Regions from separate parts of the Streptomyces sp. NPDC056222 genome, predicted to be linked through region 1. Evidence: riboswitches for the same ligand, from Rfam matches in the RefSeq annotation. Region 1 holds a riboswitch; each other region holds the start of a gene.
What was found. Region 1 has a riboswitch for cyclic di-AMP ahead of ACFC0D_RS32765 (transglycosylase family protein). Riboswitches for the same ligand answer to the same signal wherever they lie in the genome.

Region 1 (6,069 bases):
TTCCGGGCGGGCCCGGTCGCGTGGGACGGACCGGACCGCGATGGGGCCGGCCGGGCCCGGGGTGTGGGCCCATCATCTCGCGCCGGGGCGCTAACGGCTCGCGTCGGCCCGGTCGACGCCGTCCCAGAGGTCGGAGTACCAGGGGCGGTCGGCCGCGCTCTGATCCTCGCGCCGGGCGCGCTCGGCCTCGGGGTCGTTCACGGTGAAGCCTGTCTCGCCGGGCAGCACGTAGTGCAGGTGCTCGCGGGCGAGGCGGCGGACGTAGGCCGGGTCCTGGAGGCGGGCCTTCTCGTCCCTCAGCTCCTCGACCCGGGCGGCGGCCTCGGCGGCCTGGCGCTCCTGCTCGGCGATCTCGCCGCGCTGGGAGACGTACTGCCGCATGGGGTAGGCGAGCGCCACCACCAGCGAGCAGACGACCAGGGCGAGGAAGGCCGCGCGGCCGGTGAGCCGCGAGCGGCGGGCCTGACGGCGGGTCTGGGAGCGGTAGACACGGGCGGCGGTCTGCTCGCCGAGCAGCCTGATCCGGGTCGCGGTCGAGAACCGGTCCCGGTCCTTCGCGGCCATGTCGTGTCGCCTCCCCTTCTCCTGCGCCGTAAAGCGTGCGTCCCCGCACACGGTACGGGACCGGGTGCGGGGACGTATGTACGACGGGCTGGACGGCCCTTGAGCCGCTACCGGCCCTGGGCCGACGCCGGCCTGAGCCGGTGTCGGCCCGTGAGCCGGTGTCAGCCCTTGAAGCGCGGGAAGGCGCTGCGGCCGGCGTAGACCGCGGCGTCGTCGAGGATCTCCTCGATGCGCAGGAGCTGGTTGTACTTGGCGACGCGCTCGGAGCGGGCCGGGGCACCGGTCTTGATCTGGCCGCAGTTGGTGGCGACGGCCAGGTCGGCGATGGTGACGTCCTCGGTCTCACCGGAGCGGTGGGACATCATGCACTTGAAGCCGTTGCGCTGGGCCATCTCGACGGCGTCCAGGGTCTCGGTCAGCGAACCGATCTGGTTGACCTTGACGAGCAGGGCGTTGGCGGTGCCCTCCTCGATGCCGCGGGCGAGGCGCTCAGGGTTGGTGACGAACAGGTCGTCGCCGACGATCTGGACCTTGGAGCCCAGCTTGTCGGTGAGCACCTTCCAGCCGGCCCAGTCGTCCTCGAACAGCGGGTCCTCGATGGAGACCAGCGGGTACGAGGAGACGAGCTCCTCGTAGTACTCGGTCATCTCGGCGGCCGTGCGGGACTTGCCCTCGAACTCGTACGAGCCGTCCTTGTAGAACTCGGACGCGGCGACGTCGAGCGCCAGCGCGATGTCCTTGCCCGGGGCGTAGCCCGCCTGCTTGATGGCCTCCAGGATGAGGTCGAGCGCCTCGCGGTTGGAGTCCAGGTTCGGGGCGAAGCCGCCCTCGTCGCCGAGGCCGGTGGACAGGCCCTTCGTCTTCAGGACGGCCTTGAGGGTGTGGTAGACCTCGGTGCCCCAGCGCAGGGCCTCGGAGAAGGACTCCGCGCCGATGGGCGCGATCATGAACTCCTGGATGTCCACGTTGGAGTCGGCGTGCGAGCCGCCGTTCAGGATGTTCATCATCGGAACGGGCAGCAGGTGCGCGTTCGGGCCGCCCAGGTAGCGGAAGAGCGGGAGGTCGGAGGCCTCGGACGCGGCGTGCGCGACGGCGAGGGAGACGCCGAGGATGGCGTTGGCGCCGAGCGAGGCCTTGTTGTCCGTGGCGTCCAGGTCGAACATGGCCTGGTCGATCAGGCGCTGCTCGGTGGCGTCGTAGCCGACGAGCTCCGGGCCGATCTGCTCGATCACGGCGAGGACGGCCTTCTCGACGCCCTTGCCCTGGTAGCGGTTCTTGTCTCCGTCACGGAGCTCAATGGCCTCGAACGCACCGGTGGAGGCACCGGACGGAACAGCAGCACGACCGGTGCTGCCGTCGTCGAGGCCGACCTCGACCTCGACCGTGGGGTTGCCTCGGGAGTCCAGGATTTCCCGGGCTACGACGACGTCGATGGACGGCACGAGCATCTCCTTCTGGGATGTGACGCTAGATGTGACGCTTGCTGTGCAGGGTCGCTTTGGCCTTGCGCCAAGAGCCTAACCGGCTCCGGGGCTCCGGCCCGCCCGGCGCCCGCCCCCTGGGACGAAAAAGGACCCGAGGGCAGGTATCCCGGGTCAAAACACCCCAGACCTACTCACCGGTAACGCGGGGTGAGGGGCTACGGGAACCCCGCATCCGGGAACCCGGGCGCACGCGGAGCCGGGAAACGCGGAACCCCGGCCCGGCACACACGGGGGAGGGTGCGCCGGGCCGGGGTGGTCACCGCGGGAGGGTCGGAGGGGCCGCGTGAGCCGCCGGACTCACGCGAACCGCCGGGCTCACTTCAGGTGAAGCTGCTGGCCCGGGTGGATCAGGTCGGCGTCCTCGACGACGTCCTTGTTCAGCTCGAAGAGCTTCTCCCAGCCGCCCTCGACCTTCTGGGCGGCGGCGATCTTGCTCAGGGTGTCGCCGGCGACGACCTTGTACTCGCCGTCACCCTTCGCGACCTTCTTGCCGGTCGGGGTGGTGACGGTCTTCGCCTCGGCCTTCGGGGCGGTCCGCTGCTCGCTGCGGGTCGTCGGCTGCTCGGCCTTGCGCTCGGGGGCGGCCGGAGCGGCCTGGGCCGGCGCGCTCTCGGCGGCGCCGGTGTACGCGGCGCCGGAGAGGCCCACGCCACAGCTCGGCCAGGCACCCTTGCCCTGGCCGGCCAGGACCTTCTCGGCGATCTGGATCTGCTGCGACTTCGAGGCCTGGTCGGCGGTGGCGGCGAACGCGGTGCCACCGTAGGCGGCCCAGGTGGAGGCGGAGAACTGCAGGCCGCCGTAGTAGCCGTTGCCGGTGTTGATGGCCCAGTTGCCGCCGGACTCGCACTGGGCGACGACGTCCCACTCGGAGGCGGTCGCGGCCGAGGCGGACCCGGCGGTCATGAGCGGCGCGGCGACGGCGACACCGGCGATGCCGGCGAGGGCGACGGCGCGGGTGGCCTTGGAGGCACGACGGTGTTTGCCCTTGGCGGAAAACAGCATGGGGAATCTCCTCACCGACGCCTACGAGGTGAGCTGTCGGGTTCGGGCCATGTGAGTTGCCCGGCCGCGCGACCTAGCGCGCGGCTTCACCCCAAGCCGCGTCCTCGGCCGCCTGTCTCAACGGCCGGGGGCGGCACTTACCTTGGGTCCCCCGCTCCTGCCTTCGGCGCATGACGCGACGACTGTTCCCATCGGCCGACGGCAGGATTCGGCGTATCGGTCGACGGGGCCCGCGGTGGCGAGCGGTGCTGACCGTAGACACAGACCTCTCCGAAGTTCAAAGAGGCCCATTGGGGAAATATCGCCCGTACCCACTTCGGGACGAAGGGTGTTTACGCAGGTGAGAGGTGACGGAAGCAAACTTTGCGGACGCGATATGCCAGTTGAGGCAAAGAGACCCATGTCTCAGTTGCACAGAACCGGACATACAGCCCCGAACTACCCCTTCGACGGGAGGAGATCGATCGTCAGGTCGAGGCTCTGGCCAGGGATGATGAGGTCGGGATCGGCACCCACCGTCGAGCGGTTGGCGTCATAGAGAGCGCCCCAGCCGCCCGGGAGTTCGTTCTCCCGTGCAATGTCGGTGAGGTTGTCGCCGGGCTTGACGGTGTATTCGCCCGAGTTGCCCTTGGTGTCCGTAACACCCGCGGAGTCCTTGGAGTCCTTGACATCCCCGGAGCCCGCTACATCCGTACTGTCCGACTTCTCCCCATTCCCGCCCGGGGTCGCCTCGCCTGTCGGCGCATCAGCCGGAGTGTCCGTTGGTGCGGCATGTCGACCGTTTTCACCACTCTTGCCCGGATTGGCCGTCTCCTCCGGGGCCGCGTCACCGCGGTGCTTACCGGTGCCCGGAGTCGCCGGCGCGGAAGGCGTGACGGAGGTCTCGGGGACGGCGGTCGGGCTCGACGTCGAGGGCGCGGTGGTCCCGGGGGTGACGGTCTCGGGGGTGGTGGCCCCGGGGGTGGCCGGAAGGCCCGCCGTCCGGTTCGACTCCTCGACCGGGCCCGTGGGCTCCTCCGGAGTGATCGCAGGCCCCGGGTCGACGCCGGGCGCGAGGCCGTCGTTCGTCAGTCCGGCGATCGGGGCGCAGGTGGCCCACTGCGTGGAGCCGGCGGCGAGCGCCTTGTCGGCAACCGCGATCTGCTGGGCACGGCTCGCGAGGTCCGCACTGGTCGCGTACGCCAGACCGCCGTACGTCTCCCAGGTCTCCTGCGTGAACTGCAGTCCGCCGTAGAGGCCGTTGCCGAAGTGTGCGCTCCACAGGCCGCCCGTCTCGCACTCGGCCACCCGGTCCCAGGTGGCGGCGTCGGCGGCGGAGGCGGAGCCCGCGGCGAGCAGCGGCATCGCCAGCGCGGATCCGGTCACGCCTGCGGCGACCACTATGGCGGGGGCCTGGCGGGGTCTGCGGTGTCGTCCGTTCCCGGAGCGCATACGGAGGGCCTTTCGCGTGACTGCTGAGATGACGGTGAACGTAGCGGCATTCGAACGTCAGTAACAAGTCGATGCAGCGGAGATCACGTAAAAGTCACAGTCTTGACGGACCGTCAGCCACCCAAAGGGGAGAACTCGACCGGAAGCGTGCGCAATCCACGCATGATGAGCCCGCCGCGCCACCGCAGATCGGCAGGATCGGCGGCAAGTCGCAGGTCCGGCAGGCGAGTCAGGAGCGTCGCGAGCGCGATCTGTCCCTCCAGCCGGGCGAGCGGAGCGCCGATGCAGTAATGGATGCCGTGCCCGTACCCCAGGTGCTGGTTGTCCCGCCGCGACAGATCAAGGGTGTTCGGCTCGTCGAAGCGCGCCGGGTCACGGTCGGCGGCGGCGAGCACGACGAGGACCGGGTCGCCCGCCGGGATCTCCTGCCCGCCGATGGTCAGCGGCTCCATCGCGTACCGCCAGGTCGCCATCTCCACCGGCCCGTCGTAGCGCAACAGCTCCTCGACACCGGTCTCCAGGAGTCCCCGCTCCCCCGCCGCGATCGAGGCCTGGAGCCGCTCGCGCTCGCCCGGGTTGCGCAGCAGGGCGTACACGCCGTTGCCGACCAGGTTGACCGTGGTCTCGAACCCCGCGAAGAGAAGGATGAAGGCCATGGCGGCGGCCTCGTTCTCGGTGAGGTGCTCGCCGTGGTCGGACGCCTTGATGAGCCCCGAGATCAGATCGTCGCCCGGGTCGAGCCGCTTGCGGTGGATCAGCTCCGCCAGATAGCCGCGCATCTTCTTGACCGACCGCGCCACCCCGCCGCGCGGCCCTCCGCCGTGCCGGATCATCATCCCGGCCCAGTCCCGGAAGTCGTCCTGGTCCTCGCGCGGAACGCCGAGCAGGTCGCAGATCGCGTAGATGGGCAGCGGGAACGCGAACTCGTGGATGAGGTCCGCCTCGCCCTTCGCCGCGAACGAGTCGATCAGCCGGTCCGTAAGCTCCTGCACCCGCGGTGCGAACTCGGCGACCCGGCGCGGCGTGAACGCCTTCGAGACCAGCCGGCGCAGCCGGGTGTGGTCGGGCGGGTCGATGTTGAGCAGATGCGTCATCAGCTCGGCCTTGCGCTCTCCCGGGATCCCCGTCTTCCCCTTGGCGTGCGCGGGCTCGTCGTGGTGCGCCGGGTTCTTCGACAGGCGCTGGTCGGCGAGGGCCTGCCGGGCGTCCGCGTACCGCGTCACCAGCCAGGCCTCGACCCCGCTGGGCAGCTTCGCCCGATGGACGGGCGCGTGCTCGCGCAGCCAGGCGTAGGCGGGGTACGGATCGGTCGCGAACTCCCAGGTGAAGAGCTCGGGGGCGGGGGGTTCGGCGGGGGGCGTGCTCACCCTGAGACGGTACAAGGTCGCCACGACACCGGCCCGCCGGAGGCCGGGGGGCCCGTGGTCGGTGGCGGAGGCCCGGGGGCCGGCGGCGCGTGGTCCCGCGGGGGTGCGCGAGAACCGGCGGGCGGGGCAACCGTCACGTGTCGTTGCGTCCACGGTCGAGATCCGCCGGGCACCCCCTAGATTCTCCGGAGTGGATGCCCAGTTGCTCAGGAGCACGTTCG
Region 2 (6,069 bases), on a different contig from region 1:
ATGTCCGCACCCGCTGCTGGGACTTCCTGGTGCGCGAGCTGATGGGTACGCAGCCTCCTGCGTACCGCCCGGCCCCCATCGCCATCGGCCCCGAGCTGCTCGGCGAGATGTTCGGCTGAGCCTGACACGCGCCGGAGGAGAGCGTCTTCGCTCTCCTCCGGCGCAACGTCAACAGTCGAGTCGCACATGGGCTGGTGATGCGCATGTGATCAACAACCCGTAACCTCCACCCGGCAAGGGGAAGCACGGGGTCCGATCACAACGGGGGACGTACATGACATACCGGCGCGCGGCGATACCGGCACTGGTGGGAGGGCTGCTGCTCACGGCGTTGCTGTGGTGGGCGGGAGCGAGTGCGCAGGCACTTCATCTGCCGGGCTCCGCCGGCGTCCTCGGCGGTCAGGTCGCCGCCGAGCTCGAGCGCTGGCTGCTTCCCTGGTCGTACGACCCACCGGCCTCGGTCCGGTTCGACGCAGAGGCCGGCGCGATCGGGGACACGGCCGTGACCGACGCCGACCGCTACCTCGGCCTGTACGCCACCGCGATGCAGATCCGGTTCTTCGCGGTCTTCGCCTTCTTCGTGTCCGGGGCGCTGCTCCTGATCCGCAGGCTGCCGCCGGTACGGGGCAGGCTGACCGCGGCGCTGCTCGCACTGTGGGCCTGGGGTCTGGTGGTCGGGACGCTCGCCGTCGCCGTCTCCGCACCGTGGCTGATCGCCTCGCACGGGCGCGGCAGTTACCGCATCCTGCCCCAGCTGGCGAGCGTGATCTCCACCGGGCGGCAGGCCCTGGTGGCGACCGCACTGGTCACGGCGGTCGTGACCGTGGCCGTCGCGCGCATCACCGCGAAGGGTGCCGGTCCGGTGCCGCAGGAGGTGGTCCCCGCTCGGGCCGCCCGCCTTGCCGCCACCGTCGGGACCGCTGTGATCGCCCTGTCCCTGGTGGTCCTCTCGTACCAGCCGGTCGCCGCCGCCATCCAGACGGTCTCCCCGGACGGCGGGCTGTTCGCCGAACCGGGCGATCTCCTGCGGCAGTGGCTGCTGCTCGGCGCATGGGACAGCCCGGCGGGCGTGCAGCTCGGCGACTGGCTCCTGTACCGCGCCGCCGACGTGCTGATTCTCGTCGTCGTGTGGTGGGCGCTGCGCCGGCTGCCTGTGCTGCTCACCCGGGTCACCGTCCCGGCGATGGCGGCGGGCGCGGTCTGCGCGACCGTCCTCGCGCTGCTGGCCGGCCAGCTCCTGCGGATCGCGACGGACGGGTCGGGCCTGCGCTGGGGGCTCCTGCACATGTCCGCCGTCCTCGGCGGAGGCGTGCCGGCCGCCCTGACCTGGGGCCTGGTGGCGGGCGTCGCGGCTGCCGTGACGCTTCGGGTGTCCGTGGGCCGCACCAGGACCACGGACGCCACGACCTCCGTACCGGAGTCCGCCCGGCCACGGCTCGACGCCTGACCTGCCGACGCCCGACCTCCCGACGACTGACCTGTCGGGGCGCGGACCTGGCGTGCCCTGTCCGCGCCCCCAACCGGTCAGGGGCGCGGACGGACCCGGTGCGGCCGTCCGCGCCCCGACATCGCCTGCCGGCTTTGCTACGAGCCCGGGGGCACGTACGCCTGTCGGCTCGCGCAGTTCCAGATCACCGGACGGGCCACCCACGACGCGTCGACGGCGACTCCGCCCACCCGGTCGTCGTCGGACACGGCGCGGGCCGTCGCGTCGCGGTCCGCGCCGAGCGACGGCAGCGCGAGGACCGGGCCGTGCCCCGGCCACAACTGAGCCTGGGAGGGCAGCAGCGGGGCGCCCTCCCGGTGGGTCGTCGCCGTACCCACTGCGACGCCCGTCGTCGGGCTGATCGCACCGAACTCACCCTCCTCCTGCCCGGCGAGGAGGCCGGGGGAGGAGCCGTGATCCTGGAACGGGGGCGCCCACGACCAGGGCTCGCTCTCCGGGTCGAACCGGTCGCTGACCGAGACGTACCCGACGACCCGCCCGGCGTCGTCGATGCCCTCGGCCATGTTGTGGACCAGATACTCGGCGCGCGCGACCGGCAGCGCACGGGCCGGGCCGCCGTCCCCCGGCCACAGCACCGGGAAGGAGCTCCAGGTGAAACCGTCGGGGCCGTCGTACGACTGCTCGGCCGCGCCGATCACATCGCCGCGCGCGTTGACACCGGTGATCCGCGTCACGACCGTGCCCGGTCCCGCGTCCGGCGGCAGCGCCAGGGTCCGCGTGACCTTCCCGTCCCGCCACACCTTCGCCGTGCCGTCGCTGTCGACGCCCGCGATCCGCCCGGCGTCGTCGACGTCCACATCGGACGCGCCCCGTGGCACCCCCTCGGCGAACAGCCGCACCGACGAGGCCCCGGGGCGGTAGCTGAACAGGGCGGTCGAACCGTCCGAGCGGCGGCCCACCCAGCCGGCCATGAGTCCCTGCCGGTTGACGGCTCGGACAGCACCCTCGTCGTAGCCCTCGGGCAGCGGCACACGGTGCAGCCGCTCACCCCTCCAGTACACCGGCAGGCCGCCGCTCGCGCCCACGGCCAGGCCGCGCGGGCCGAGATCGTGCACGCCCTCGGTGGAGATCCCGCCACGGGCGTCCGGCGGGAGCGAGGGAAGTACGGTCGGGCCGGACGTGCACCGTGAGGCGGTCGCGCCGGGCGTCTGGGCGACGGCCGGACCGGCAACCGTGAGCAGACCGGACACCGCGGCGACGGCCGCGCACAGGGCAAGCGTTCTCTTCATACGTCGTTCCCCCCAGGGACGGGATCCGCGATCCCCGTCGCGGATCATCAGTCGCCCATGGTGCACGCCATGAACGCGACATGGGGACGGAATGCCCCAGACCGCTTGGCGGGACGCCGAAGCCCCGGCCCATGAGGGACCGGGGCCGGGGCGTGGAGTCGACGCGGAGCAGGGGATCAGTACGGCCCGTTGACGTTGTCGATGGAGCCGTAGCGGTCCGCGGCGTAGTTGCAGGCCGCGGTGATGTTGGCGACGGGGTCGAAGAGGTCCATCGACGTGCCCGGCACGTGGTAGGCGAGGAAGGTCGGCTCGATGACCTGGAGGAGACCCTTGGACGGCGTGCCCTTGACGGCGTTCGAGTCCCAGAGGTTGATGGCCTGCGGGTTGCCCGAGGACTCGCGCATGATGTTGCGGTGGATCCCGTCGTACGAGCCCGGGATGCCGTAGCGCGCCATGACGTCCAGCGACTCGCGGATCCAGCCGTCGAGGTTGTTGGCGTAGGTCTTCGCCGGGGCGGCCTTGGGGGCTGCGGCGGCGGCCTTCCCGGAAGCCGCGGCGGCGGGCTTCGCGGGAGCGGCCTTGGCGGGAGCGGCCTTGGCCGGAGCGGTGCTCCGCTGCTGCGAGCGGTCGGCCCGGTCGGCGTCCGAACGGGCCGAGGACTTCGACTGCTTGGGCTGCTTCGGGGCGGTGGCGGATTTCCCGCTGAGCGTCAGTTCGAGGCCAGGGTGGATAAGTGACGGGTTGTCACCCACGGCGCTGCGATTCGCGCGGTACAGGGCCTTCCAGCCGCCCTGGACGTCCTGCTCGTGCGCGATCACCGAAAGGGAGTCGCCGCGGACGACCTTGTAAATCTTGGCGGCAGAATTCTGGGCGGCCGGAATTGATTCCGCGATCTTCGCCGGGGCGCTGAAGACGGTCTTCTCGGCGGGGGCGGTCGCGGGGGCCGTCTGGGGCGTCGCATGAGCGGTGGCCGTGGCGACCAGGGGCAGGGCCAGTGCGGCGCCACCCGTGCTCGCAAGGGCGATACCGCGGGTCAGGGGACGTCGCTTGGGGCGCCGGTGCTTACCGTGTGCGGGCATGATGCATTCCTCTCCGGCGCCTGCGGGGTGAGCTGTCGGGTTCGGGCTGGAGATGCCCGGCCGCACACGTGCGACTTCACCCCGAGCCGCTCCGGAGAATCCGGACCGGCGAATAGTGGGTCCCCCGCTCCTGCCTTCGGGTGAATGATCGGTCTTTTCGGACGGTGGCAGGATTCGGCGATCCGTCCGGGTCGAGGTGACCGTAGGCGAGAAATGTCGACAGAAACAAGACGTCGCGTACGTGGGTAATTCGCCGAGGGGATTTCCGCCGCGCCCACCCCGCCGAACTTCCTTGAAGGGCAAGGGGACGGAAGGTGCGAGGAGATGGTTGCAGGCCCTTTGCGTGATTCATCTCACCAGGGGTGTCAAATCGGTCATTAGGGTAAATTCAGGTGAGTTGAGAAAAGGGACACAAGGGATAATAAAGACCCTTGTGTCCCTTTTGGTGGGGAGTGCGGCTGTGTGTCAGCCTGTGATGCTCGCGGTGCCGGTCTCGATGTGGCCCGTGTAGCGGCGCGACCAGGTGCCGTCGATGTCGGCGAGGACGGTGAAGTCGTACCAGCCGTTGTGGTACGCCACGGCGTTGAAGTGGTCCTCGCGCGAGGAGTTCGCCGCCACCGTGTACGTCCACGGCCCGTCGGAGCGGTAGGCGTTCGAGCGGATGGTGAACGTCACCGGAGTGGTGGAGGCGTTCTTCATCGCGAAGTAGATCGCCGTCTTCCCCGTGCCCGGCTCGGTCGCGAAGCGCGCCGCGACCTCGATCGCCTTGCCCGGCTTCGAGGCGTCGCCGATGAAGCGGCGCAGGAAGCGGTTGGGGCCCATCATCGAGATGTCGTACTTGCCCGACCCCGAGCCCGTCCCGATGTTGAAGTAGTCCGTGGACGTCGTGCCCGCGTCGACGGTGTACTGCCACGCCGCCGTGGACCGGTGCTGGTGCGGATGGATCGTGAAGTGCGCCGCGCGCTTCGCCTGCGAGCCCTGGTTCGTCATGGAGAACCAGGCCAGGATCTTGCCCGCGGCACCGAACTCGAACCGGTCGAGGTTGCCGTTGACCTGGTACGGCAGGGCGCGCGCCGGGCGGGTGCCGGCCTCCTGCGCGGGCAGGGCGTTGTCCTGCGGGACCGGGTTGGGCAGGGGGGCGCAGGTCGACTGCCCGATCACCTTGGCGGTGGACGGGAGCCCCGCGGGAACGCCGAAGACGGGGTTCCCGAAGTCGAAGACCCCGGTCAGGTCGCCCGTGACCTTGCGCCGCCAGGCGCTGATGTTGGGGCACGCGGCGGGGGTGCCGAGGGCGGACGTCCAGGTCTCCATGAACCGCAGGACGGAGGTGTGGTCGAAGACCTCCGAGCTGACCCAGCCGCCACGCGTCCACGGGGACATGACGAGCATCGGGACCCGGAAACCGAGCCCGATCGGGACGCCGTCGAGGTACTCGCCCGGGGTTCCGGGCGGCGCGACCGGCGGCGGGACGTGGTCGAAGAATCCGTCGTTCTCGTCGTAGTTGAGGAAGAGGACCGTCCCGTCGAACACCTCGGGATTCGCGGCGAGCGCGCGGTAGACGAGGTCCACGAAGTGCGCGCCGTCGCCGGGCGGGGCGTACGGGTGCTCGGAGAAGGCCTCGTTGGCCACGACCCAGGAGACCTGGGGGAGCGTGCCGGCGACGACGTCGGCGCGGATCGCGGCGGCGATGTCGTCCGGGGTCGAGCCGGTGACCTTGGGAACCGACCCCATGCCGCGGTCGTACAGCGGGTCGCCGGGCCGCGCGTCGGTGAACTTCTTGAAGTACGCGAGGCCGTTGTCGCCGTAGTTGTCCTGCGCGTTCTGGTAGACCTTCCAGCTCACTCCGGCACGCTGGAGCGCCTCGGCGTACGTCTCCCAGGTGAGCCCGGACTCGTCGCCGCCGTCCTTGCTGGAGGCGTCGATCCTGCCGCTCCACAGGAAGGTGCGGTTCGGGCCGGTGGCGCTGAGCGCCGAGCAGAAGTACGCGTCGCAGATCGTGTAGTTGTCGGCGAGGGCATAGTGGAAGGGGATGTCACCGCGGTCGAGATAGCCGAGGGTGCGGGTGTTGCCGACGCCGGTCACCCAGTTGTCCATACGGCCCGCGTTCCATGCCGCGTGCTGCGAGGTCCAGCTGTGCGGAAGGTCGCCGTTGCACTGGGCCAGGGTCTCGCCGTCGACGCCGCCGGCGGGCGGGGTGGCGCTGAGCTTCCACGGGTACTGGCGGCCGCCCCAGTTGGGCTGGTTGAACGTGCCC
Region 3 (6,069 bases), on a different contig from region 1:
GGAGTACGCCGAGCAGATGCTCGAGGTCCTCTCCGCCCACCCCGACTTCGAGAACACGCAGGCCGACGGCGGCTACGCACCCCGCCCCGCCTTCCGTCCCCTCACCCGCTTCGAGGGGCAGGGCCTCGACAAGGGCCACCTCGTGCACGACCTGCTCTTCGCCAGGAAGTAGGACGTCGAGGGCGGAACTCCCTCGCGGGGTGTCAGTCCCTGTCGTTAGGGTCGATCACGTGTCGAACCACGTGCCCGTCCCTGCCCGGGACACCGAGGAGCCCGACTTCACGGCTGTCCCGGACCGCGCCCAGTGGCGTTACCGGCCCCGCCGAGCGTTCTGGCGCAGCAAGGTGGTCCGGGCGGTCGCCGTGGTCACGCTGCTCACGCTCTGCGCGCTGGTGATCCTCGCGATCGTGCGGGACCAGACCGGCACCGAGGGGTTCCTCGTCGGCCTCGGCCTGGCCGTCCTGCCCGTCCCTCTGCTGGTCGCCGCATTCCGCTGGCTCGACCGCGTCGAACCCGGCCCGTGGCGGAACCTGATCTTCGCGTTCTGCTGGGGCGCCTTCGCCGCCGCGCTCGTCTCGATCATCGCCAACTCCTTCGCGGTCCGCTGGATAGCCACCGCCACGGCCGACCCCGCGTCCGCCGACACCCTCGGCGCCACGGTCGTGGCACCGGTGGTCGAGGAGAGCGCCAAGGCCGCCGCCGTACTGCTGATCTTCCTGCTGCGCCGCCGCGAGTTCACCGGTCTCGTCGACGGCGTCGTGATCGCCGGCCTCACCGCAAGCGGCTTCGCCTTCACCGAGAACATCCTCTATCTCGGCCGGGCCTTCGGCGAGGACCAGGAGATCGGCACGACCGGCATCGGCTCGATGACCGCGGGCACCTTCTTCGCACGGATCGTGATGTCGCCGTTCGCGCATCCGCTCTTCACCGTGCTCACCGGCCTCGGCTTCGGCTTCGCCGCCCTCGCCGCCCGGCGCCAGCGCGTGCGGCGCGTCCTGCTGCCGGTCGCCGGTCTCGTCCTCTCGATGGGCGTGCACGCCCTGTGGAACAGCTCGGCGACCGTCCTCGGACCGTGGGGCTTCATCGTCGTGTACGGCATCTTCATGGTGCCCGCGTTCGGTCTGCTGACCTGGCTGGCGATATGGAGCAGGCAGCGGGAGCTGCGCACGATATCCGGGCAGCTCCCGGCGTACGCGGCGGCCGGCTGGCTCTCCCCCGCCGAGCCGCTCGCGCTCTCCTCGATGCGGGCCCGCTCCCTCGCCCGCGACTTCGCCCGCCGCACGTACGGCCCGGCGGCCGCCGTAGCGGTCGGGGAGTACGAGGCGTTCGCGACGACCCTCGCCTTCCTGCGCCACCGCGCCCAGCGCGGCGCGGGCGCACCTGACTTCCTCGCCCGTGAGCAGGAGCTGCTCCACCACCTCTGGCAGCGCAAGGCGGTCGCATCCCCCGCCCTGACCTACGCCGCGCGGGCGACGGGCCAGGTCTGGGCGCCGCCCCAGTACCTCGACTACGGCGGCTACAACCCGTACCGGAGCTAGATCGCGGGGCGCCTCCGGGTCGGTCGGCCGCATGTCGGGCGCGGCCGGACGCCGACGGCACCGCGGATGATGCGGTGTTCCGGCACCCCTGACGTCGGGGGTAGCGCCAGGACCGCCTGAATCGTGGGGGTGCCGCAGAACCGCCGGAGTCGTGGGGAGCGCAACGAGGGACGCGCCCCCGCGCGAAGAGCGTGGGGGCGCGTCGAAGACTCGGCGGCCTCAGCGGCCTGGGATTCCCGGCCGGATCAGACCGACAGGCCCTTGTCCCGCAGCCAGGCGGCCGGGTCGATGCCGTCGCCGCCCGCGGTGTGGACCTCCAGGTGCAGGTGCGGCCCGGTCACGTTGCCGGTCGCGCCGACACGGCCGATCGTCTCGCCCGTGCCCACCGACTGGCCCACGCTCACCGTCATCGAGGACAGGTGCGCGTACCAGACCTCCGAGCCGTCCTCCAGCTCGAGGACGATCCGGTAGCCGTACGAGCCCGACCAGCCCGCCGACTTGATGGTGCCGCCGTGGACCGCCTTGACCGGGGTGCCGGTGGGCGCCGCGAAGTCGAGGCCCGTGTGGTAGCCGGAGGACCACATGGAGCCGGACTGGCCGTAGGTGGAGGTGAGGGTGTACGAGGACGTGGGCAGGGAGTAGCTCGCGGCGAGCTTGGCCAGCCGCTCCGCCTCGGCCTTGGCCGCTGCCTCCGCCTCCGCCTTCTTCTTCGCCTCGGCGGCGGCCTTCTCGGCCGCGGAGGCCTTCGCCGCCGCCTCGGCCGCTGCCTTCTCGGCGGCCTGCTTCTCCGCCTCGGCCTTCTCGGCCGCGTCGGCGGAGGCCTGCTGCTGCTCGGCCTGCTGGAGGATGCGGGCGCGCAGCGCCTCGCCGGCGTCGGCGGTGGACTCGGACGCGGAACCGCCGCCGGTCTTCTCGGCGCTGTCGGCCGAGAGGGTGAGGGAGGCGGTGAGCGGCTGCGGGTTGTTCGTCCCGGAACCCGTACCGTCGGCGCCGTCCTCGTCGGAGATGAGCTCGCCGACGCCCGGCAGTTCGGAGGCGTCCGGGAGGTTCAGGTCCGGGAGCGATATGGAGACCGGGGGCTTGTCCTTGGCGGTGGCCATGCCACCCGCGCCGACGGCCGCGATGACACCGACGCCGAGGACGGTGGAGGAGCGGGCGAAGGCGGAGCGCTGCTTCACGACCCGGTGGCGGCCACCGGAGCGGGCCTGCTGGCGAAGGGAGTCCTCGGTGGGGTTCCACTCCCCCCACGTCGTGGTGTCGTCCGTACCGGCGGCGCCCGGCGCACCGAACGCTTGGAACCCGTCGAAGGTGTCTTCGGGGGCAGGGGTGTTGGACGCCACGGAGGCGTACTCCTTTCCTTCCTTCTCGCCTACCGGGTTAGCTGACGGGTTCGGAGCAGGAAGGTCTCCTACGAGCGGTGTCGCACGGATGCGACGGTGCCCGATTCACCCCAAGTGGTGGTTCCCCGGTTCCTTTTCAGGATTCGGCGCGTGCGCACGGTGCCGTCTCTTGCGACGGCTGGGACGACCGCGCTGCGTTATCGAACGTTAATAGACAGGAGGGCCGGATTCCAAGCTGTTCCGAGTGATCATTCAAGGGATTGAGGCAGTACAGCCCGATTTGACCCCGCTTCAGTTAACCCCTGCCTGAAAGAGTTGGAACTGACAGTGTGTCAGTTGTTATCGCAGCGGTACCTCTCCACTACGCATGGTCACGGCACCACCGGCATCGTCCGCCGCCGCTCCGGCTGCCCGGTCGCCGGACGGCTCACGGCGAGCAGCGCCATGTCGTCCGTGGAGCCGCCGCCCGTGTAGCGACGGACGTCGTCGACGAGCGCGTCCAGCAGCTCCTCGGGACCCGGGAAGATCCGGCCGGCGAGCCGCTCGGCCGGATCGTAGAAGGTGCCCTCGGCGTCGCGCGCCTCGGACAGCCCGTCGGTGTAGAAGAGCAGCGTCGCGCCGGGCGGGTACGGGCTCTCGTCCGCCCGGTCCGGCCAGGCGGCCAACTCGCCCATGCCGAGCGGCAGCGCCGGCTCGCTCGGCGCCAGAAGCTCCAGGCCCCCGTCCGCGTGCAGCAGCAGCGGCTCGGGGTGACCGCGGTTCACCACCCGTACGTGTCCGTCCACGCGCGGGATCTCGGCCAGGACGGCCGTGGTGAACCCCTCGAAGGCGTCGAGGCTGGAGCGCCGCGTGCCCTCCCGGGCCAGCGCCCGCTCCAGCCGCTGCGCGACGCCCTCGAGGGTCGCCTCCTGCTCGGCCGCCTCCCGGAAGGCCCCGATCACGATGGCGACCGCCTCGACCGCGTCCAGCCCCTTGCCCCGTACGTCACCGACCACGAGCCGCACCCCGTACGGAGTGTCCTGGACGGCGAACAGATCGCCGCCGATGAACGCGTCCGCCTGCGCGGCCTCGTAACGAGCCGCCACCTGAAGGCCGCCGATCCGCTCGGCCGGCGTCGGCAGGACCGCCTTCTGGGCGGCCGCCGCGATCACCCGGGCCGAGGCGAGCCGCTCGCCGCTGCGCAGGACGACCCGGTTGATGAGCAGGGCGAGGGCGGCGACGGTGGCGACGGTGAACGTCTCGGTGAGGGAGGGAACTTCGGTGGCCGTGTGGTTGTAGAGGTGCAGACCGACGCCGGCCAGGATCGCGGCGATGCCGGTGAGCAGGGTCGTGAGCATCGAGAAGAACGGGGCCGCGATGAGCGGAGCGGCCGAGAACATCGGGGCCGCCGTGTACGAGGGCGGGGTGGAGAGGTCGAAGACGACACCGCCGAGGATGACGAGTGGGGGCAGGGCCCGGATGAACCGCCGGGCCTGCTCGGCTCGCGGCCGCGGACGCCCGTTCACGTCGCCGCCCGCGCCTCGCTGCCCCTGCCCCACCTGTGCTCTCCTGCCCGGTCCGTACACGGCGACGGACGGTACCGCGCCCACCCCAGGGTGGCGGGAGCCGCGCCGCGCGGCGACCCCCGCTCGGCCGAGTGGGTGACACCTCCTCAGCCGCTCACCCCTACGCCCCCGCCCTTCACCTCCGCGCGCCCCCGGCCCTTACCCCCGAGCGCCCGGGACCGCGTCCGCGCTCAGCCGTCCGCCGCGCCCCAGGGCCCCCACCGCGCACGCGCACGCCAACCCGACCCCGCACAGCACCAGCCACGGCGTCGCCGACCACCCGGTCACATCGAGCAGCGCGCCCGTCCCCAGGTTCCCGAGCGTGATCCCGATCCCGCAGACGGTGTTGTAGAGCCCGTAGTGCGTGGCCACCCACCGCCCGCCCGAGAGCGCGACGACCGTGTCCATCTCGTACGGGTACAGCACCGCGTTCGCGACCGCCAGGGCCGCCGCGCACAGCAGCAGCCCCCCGAGCCCGGGCACGGCCACCGGCGGCAGGAAAGCCGCGCCCATCAGCACGAGGCCGAGGACCAGACACCGCTCACGGCTCAGCCGGCGCGCGCACCAGGCCGTGATCCGCAGCTGGCCGGCCAGCGCGACGAGCGCGGAGACGACGAAGAGCGCGGTCGTCGCCGCCGTGCCGTCCGCCGCGAGCGGCAGCGCCAGATAGACCTGGAAGGACAGGACGTACGAGCCGGTCATCGCCAGCGAGAAGAGCCAGAAGGTGCGGTTGGTCAGCACCGTACGGAACTGGCCCCGCTCCTCGACCGCCTCCGCCGGCTTCCCCCGTACCGGAAGGTGCCGCAGCTGCACCAGCGTCAGTACGGCGAACAGCACCGCCGCCACCACGCACGTCAGCCGGAACGACACCCCCGTCAGCGCCACCCCCACCAGCGGCCCGAGCAGGATCCCGGCCTGGTAGTACGTGTTGAACAGCGCGAACGCCTCCACGCGTCGCTCCCCCGCCTCCGCCGCGAGATACGCCCGCACGGCCGGGTTGAACAGCGCCCCCGCCAGGCCCGTCGCCACCGAGGCGGCGACCAGCACCGGCAGCGACTGGGCGAAGGCGAGCGCCCCGAAGCCGGCCGTCCGCAGCGCGCAGCCCGCGACGATCAGCGGCTTGAAGCCGAGCCGGTCGGCGAGCGCCCCGCCGACCAGGAACATGCCCTGCTGGGAGAGGTTCCGTACGCCGAGGACGAGTCCGACGGCCCAGGCCGCCATCCCGAGGCCGTCGGCGAGATGAGCGGCGAGGTACGGCATCAGCATGTAGAAGCCGAGGTTGATCGTCAGCTGGTTGAGGAAGAGCAGCCGTACCGCGGGCTCGAACGTACGGCTCTGGCGCCAGATCCCGCCCTTGGCGGGGGCCGAGGCCTCGGTGCTCATCGGACCCGCTCCAGGACCCGGCGGGTCCAGCCGTCGACCCGGACGTCACCCTCGTACGCCGCCGGCTCCTCGCGCGTCGGGGCGTCGAGCAGCCCGTACGCCGCGCAGAACTCGTCGCTGAAGACCGTGTCGAAGTAGCGCTGGGGCCCGTCGGGGAAGACGGCCGCGATCCGTGTCCCGCGCGGGCGGGTGCGGGCCAGCCATCCGGCGACGAGCGCGACCGCGCCCACGCTCCAGCCGCCGGTGGCGAACTGACGCGACGCC

Region 2: linked by a shared signal. The riboswitch ahead of ACFC0D_RS18660 (transglycosylase SLT domain-containing protein) and the one ahead of ACFC0D_RS32765 (transglycosylase family protein) in region 1 are both predicted to bind cyclic di-AMP.
Region 3: linked by a shared signal. The riboswitch ahead of ACFC0D_RS32970 (M23 family metallopeptidase) and the one ahead of ACFC0D_RS32765 (transglycosylase family protein) in region 1 are both predicted to bind cyclic di-AMP.

The regions. Positions count from the first base shown of each region.
Region 1 is NZ_JBHJTL010000105.1:15,243-21,311, reverse strand. Features, by position in the region: gene ACFC0D_RS32775 (septum formation initiator family protein) at 91-564, opposite strand; gene eno (phosphopyruvate hydratase) at 726-2,012, opposite strand; gene ACFC0D_RS32765 (transglycosylase family protein) at 2,364-3,050, opposite strand; cyclic di-AMP (ydaO/yuaA leader) riboswitch at 3,054-3,229, opposite strand; gene ACFC0D_RS32760 (transglycosylase family protein) at 3,489-4,415, opposite strand; gene ACFC0D_RS32755 (cytochrome P450) at 4,595-5,848, opposite strand; gene ACFC0D_RS32750 (globin domain-containing protein) at 6,039-6,069, shown strand, end outside.
Region 2 is NZ_JBHJTL010000035.1:64,587-70,655, reverse strand. Features, by position in the region: gene ACFC0D_RS18675 (DPP IV N-terminal domain-containing protein) at 1-119, shown strand, start outside; gene ACFC0D_RS18670 (hypothetical protein) at 275-1,447, shown strand; gene ACFC0D_RS18665 (hypothetical protein) at 1,585-2,736, opposite strand; gene ACFC0D_RS18660 (transglycosylase SLT domain-containing protein) at 2,913-3,815, opposite strand; cyclic di-AMP (ydaO/yuaA leader) riboswitch at 3,820-4,005, opposite strand; gene ACFC0D_RS18655 (phosphocholine-specific phospholipase C) at 4,281-6,069, opposite strand, start outside.
Region 3 is NZ_JBHJTL010000107.1:14,901-20,969, forward strand. Features, by position in the region: gene trmB (tRNA (guanosine(46)-N7)-methyltransferase TrmB) at 1-172, shown strand, start outside; gene ACFC0D_RS32965 (PrsW family intramembrane metalloprotease) at 231-1,538, shown strand; gene ACFC0D_RS32970 (M23 family metallopeptidase) at 1,784-2,878, opposite strand; cyclic di-AMP (ydaO/yuaA leader) riboswitch at 2,890-3,037, opposite strand; gene ACFC0D_RS32975 (PP2C family protein-serine/threonine phosphatase) at 3,250-4,467, opposite strand; gene ACFC0D_RS32980 (MFS transporter) at 4,582-5,805, opposite strand; gene ACFC0D_RS32985 (PLP-dependent cysteine synthase family protein) at 5,802-6,069, opposite strand, start outside.